DNA from 2 places in the Butyrivibrio sp. FC2001 genome. Region 2 is predicted to be linked to the other one. Evidence: riboswitches for the same ligand, from Rfam matches in the RefSeq annotation. Region 2 holds a riboswitch; the other holds the start of a gene.
The links. A riboswitch is a leader RNA that binds a small molecule or an ion and turns the genes downstream of it on or off. The one in region 2 is predicted to bind thiamine pyrophosphate.
Positions count from the first base shown of each region.

Region 1 (2,401 bases), on a different contig from region 2:
CCATCGGTGCTACTGATGAAATACGTGCAGGCAAAGCCCTTGAGTATACTGAGATAGATCCTGCCATCTATGGTGGTGATGGTAATTCAGCAGATAGTGCTTCATCAGAGAATAATGATGTTATAGATTATGATACGATCAAAGACGATGGAACAATCCAGAGCGAGCTTGCTATGGTTGAGCAGAGCTATCAGGAATATGTAAACATGGATTGGAGCATCATGACCCAGTCAGAGATGAGCATCACCGCTGAGGAGATATTTAATCTCTGGGATACAGAGCTTAACTCTCTGTGGAGCAGACTCACCAAGACCGTATCTCCCGAGAAGAAGGAAGAGCTTCTTGCAGACCAACGCTCCTGGATAAAGGAGAAGGAAGCAGCAATTAAAAAAGCCGGTGATGCAGCTGATGGTGGCAGCATAAGACCTATGATTGAAAACGAAGTGGCCTATGACTACACAAGACAGCGCGTTTACTATCTCGCAGGTGTTTTGGCCAAGGCGCGTGGTGAAAGCTTCGAGATTCCTGCAATAGTTCAGGAAAGCTTTGACTGACGTTAATTATCTGTTTGGTAAAAATTTTTAAAAGTTGTAAGAAAAGATATTGCGCAAAACTGATAATTGATGTATAAAATGCAAGTAAATTAAATATATCAACAGACGGGAGCTTGTATAACAGGCTGAGAGGAAGGTGCGACCTTCGACCGATAACCTGATTTGGATAATGCCAACGTAGGGATGCCTGAGTTAGATAGTTTATACGAGGATGAATTTCGCGGAAGCAACAAAACAGGTTGCTTCCGCTTTTTGCGTGAAAGGTAGAGCCATGCAGTGCAATTTGTGAAAATGCTTGCATTTTCGAATTTGTGACTACCTTTCACGCAAGAAATTATACGCCCCCGTCTGAGACAGGAGAAAAAAGGATGAAAAAAAGTAACTATCTGCTAAGGCTGGTGACTCTGGCCATGTTCGTGGCTCTGGGCGTTGTGATATCGCCTATACTGCGCGTTGAGGGTATGTGTCCAATGGCACATCTTATCAACATTACCTGTGCGGTCTTCATGGGACCTGCATACGCGCTTCTGTGCGCACTTCTTATAGGAATCATCAGAATGATGATCATGGGGATTCCGCCCCTTGCTCTTACGGGAGCGGTTTTCGGAGCAACTCTTTCAGGAGTTTTCTACAAATTATCCAAAGGAAAAATAATAGCGGCTGTACTTGGCGAGATCATTGGAACAGGACTCATAGGTTCCATAGTGTCCTACCCGGTAATGACATATCTCTGGGGAAAGGAGGGACTGACCTGGTTCTTCTATGTGCCCTCATTCCTCATGGGAACACTTATAGGTGGAAGCATAGCATTTTTGCTTTTATTAAAGCTTCAGGCATCAGGGGCGCTTGTGAAAATACAGTCCAGTTTAAGGGACATTGATTCTTCAAAAACTGACAAGGAGCAGACAGCATAAATGGCAGAGCTGATTCATTGCATTACAAATCCTATATCCATGACCCAGTGCGCAAACACCGTACTGGGCCTTGGGGCAAAGCCCATCATGGCAGAGCATCCGATGGAGGTAAGGGAGATAACTGAGGTGGCAGCAGCACTTCTTATTAACACCGGAAATATCTCTGACAGCAGGATGGAGGCCATGAAAATCTCTTTTGATACAGCACTTGAAAAGGAGATACCCATAGTGGTTGATGCTGTGGGAGTTGCGTGCTCGAAGCTTAGAAGGAAATTCGTATTAGAGCTGATCAGCAAAAAGCAGGGGACCTTCCTTCTCATAAAGGGCAACTACTCAGAGATTAAGGCCTTTGCAGAGGAGACCTACAGAGGGAAGGGCGTCGATGCTGACGATAGCCTGCCTCCCAATGAGATAAGGGATATCTCAAAGGAGCTATCCATCACTTTCAATGCGGTAATTCTTGCAACAGGCGCAAAGGACATAATCGCCGACGGTGAGCAGACATTTTATGTAAGTGATGGCAATCCCATGTTGGGACAGATCACGGGAACGGGCTGCATGCTCGGTGTGGTCTGTGCCACTTTCCTTTCAAGAAAGCCCATGACAGAGTCTGTGATTAAGGCCTGCGGATTCTTTGGAAGAGCAGGAGAGGTGGCCTTTGAGAAGGTGCAGGACAGGGAAGGAAAGGTTGGAGGCGGAAGCTTTCTGATGGAGCTCTTAAATGCAATATATCTCATGGATGACAAGGAGGAAAAGTGGATAGAGAAAAACTGAAGCTATACCTGGTTACAAACAGTGATGGCATGACGGAGGAGGATTTTTTATACAGGATCGAGGAGGCCATAAAGGGAGGCGTCACCATAGTTCAGATCCGTGAAAAGGACAAGAGCACAAGGGAGTACATAGAGCTCGCCGAGAAGGTCCATGAAGTTA
Region 1 covers NZ_KE384133.1:164,895-167,295, reverse strand. The annotation lists gene G601_RS0118400 (lysozyme inhibitor LprI family protein) at 1-554, shown strand, start outside; TPP riboswitch at 652-756, shown strand; gene thiW (energy coupling factor transporter S component ThiW) at 923-1,468, shown strand; gene thiM (hydroxyethylthiazole kinase) at 1,469-2,242, shown strand; gene thiD (bifunctional hydroxymethylpyrimidine kinase/phosphomethylpyrimidine kinase) at 2,224-2,401, shown strand, end outside.
Region 1: another riboswitch for thiamine pyrophosphate. It lies ahead of thiW (energy coupling factor transporter S component ThiW); the one in region 2 lies ahead of G601_RS0109025 (energy-coupled thiamine transporter ThiT).

Region 2 (2,401 bases):
GCTTCACAGAGAATCTCCATTCATGCTTGGAATAGAAGCAAATAAGATTGACGCAGAATTCCCTGAGTCTGAGAGAGTTCTTATTCAGGGTATCATCGACGTCTGGTTTGAAGAGGATGACGGACTTGTCCTTCTGGATTACAAGACTGATAAGGTAAGAGAGGGAAGAGAACTGGTGGACAGATATTCGGTTCAGCTTGATTACTATCAAAAAGCTCTTGAGTCCATAACACATAAAACGGTAAAGGAGAGAATCATCTACTCCTTCACCCTGGGTGAAACAATATCTCTTTAAATAAGAAACCGGATAGCGCTGATTTAACGCTATCCGGTTTCTTATATTATATAAACTTTAAGCTGCCTTTGAGAAGCGGTCTCTTACATCACTCTCATTTGCCATGTGCTTAATTCTCTTAAGGGCATGTCTTACAGCAGGTACACTTAAAAGTGCGATTGTAAGGATACCCTCTGAGCCAATATAAAGGCCGTTATAAGCAAGTGAGTATGTGAAGGGCTGCATTCCATAATCAGCAGCATACTGACCGAAGAAGATAACGCCTGAAAGCACTGAGAAGAAAAGGCGTCCTAAGATACCTACAACATAGCCGCTTATCATTCCGTACTTTTTATTGTGGAAAAGTCCGGAGAGGCCAAGCGCTCCGAAGGCCAGGAAATAGTCACATACAAGCTGAGGAATACTGATTATATAAGGCTCTATTATGAGCTGCAAAAGACCATAAGCAAGTGCTGAGGTCAGGCCGGCTCTTGTGCCATACAGGTATCCGACAAATGTAATGAAGAACATTGAAAAAAGGGTTATGGAACCACCCATAGGCATTTTAAATATCTTTATCATAGAAGTAACCATCGCCAGAGTGACGCCCATTGAAGCAAACACGAGCATCTTTACTGAAAAATGGTTTTTCTGATCTTTTCCTGTGAAAAAGCATGCTGCAACCAGTGAGAGAATAAGAAGAACAACCAGCAGACCATATCCCCCGGAAGTCAGCTCATAAGTATCTTCTACCTGAGTTAAAAAAAATGACATAACAAAACCTCCTCGCATTTTTGCTACGAGGAGGTCTGGTATTCATCAAAAATCGTATTACGATAATAGATAAATGCTTCCTTACGCCGGTATTAACCGGTTCAAGTAATGAGGGTCGATGGAAATCCATCATCTCAGCAAAGCTCCCCTAGCAAATTATTATAAAAATATTTATTTTTCTTAGACGACTTCATTTAATGATATTTTTCCAAGTTTGTCAATAAGATTTCATACAATCTTAAATGCTCACAAATACTCAGAATCAATCACTAAAGCTTACTATATTATAGAAGCGGAATTCCATGCTCTCTTGCATAATCGGTGTAATCCTCAGCCCAAAGAGAACACTGTACTTCACCGATGTGAGCCTTTCTAAGGAAGAAAAGGCAAAGTCTTGACTGACCGATACCGCCACCTATTGTATAGGGAAGCTTCTTTTCAAGGATTGCCTTCTGGAAAGGAAGCTTAGCACGCTCAGTACATCCTGCTTTCTCAAGCTGTGTCTTTAAGGAATTCTCATCTACACGGATACCCATTGATGAAAGCTCGAGAGCTATATCAAGAACAGGGTAGTAAACAAGGATATCACCGTTGAGTGCCCAGTCATCGTAGTCCGGAGCTCTTCCGTCATGCTTCTCGCCTGATGCCAGAAGATCACCGATCTGCATGATGAAAACTGCACCCTTTTCCTTAGTGATGAGGTATTCACGCTCCTTGGCGTCTTTTCCGGGATACATATCCTCAAGCTCCTGAGAGGTGATGAAGAATATGTCGTGGGGAAGAATTTCCTCAATATAATCGTACTGGATTGACATATATTTCTCGGTTTTTCTAAGAACCTTATATATAGTGCGGACTGTTTCCTTAAGGAAGTCGAAATTGCGGTCTTCCTTGCTGATAGCTTTCTCCCAGTCCCATTGATCTACGAACACGGAGTGGATATTATCCGGAATCTCATCCCTTCTTATGGCGTTCATATCTGTGTAGAGACCTTCTCCAACCTTGAAACCATATTTTTTAAGAGCGTAACGTTTCCACTTAGCAAGAGAGTGTACAATTTCTGCCTCTCGCTCGTCCTCTTCCCTGATATCAAAGGCAACGGGACGCTCAACACCATTAAGATTGTCATTAAGACCTGACTCGGGTGCCACAAATAAAGGGGCAGTAACACGAAGAAGATTTAAATTCTCAGAAAGTGTATTCTGAAAAAAGTCTTTAACTGTTTTGATGCCGACCTGTGTGTCGTGGAGGTTTAATGCTGACGTATAATCCTTAGGAATAATTAGATTTTCCATTACCATGCTCCTCTCTGAACAATTCATTTATGTAAAGTATTAAAGCGCGTTTTCATCC
Region 2 covers NZ_AUJH01000015.1:32,123-34,523, forward strand. The annotation lists gene addA (helicase-exonuclease AddAB subunit AddA) at 1-295, shown strand, start outside; gene G601_RS0109025 (energy-coupled thiamine transporter ThiT) at 353-1,048, opposite strand; TPP riboswitch at 1,110-1,208, opposite strand; gene asnA (aspartate--ammonia ligase) at 1,333-2,343, opposite strand.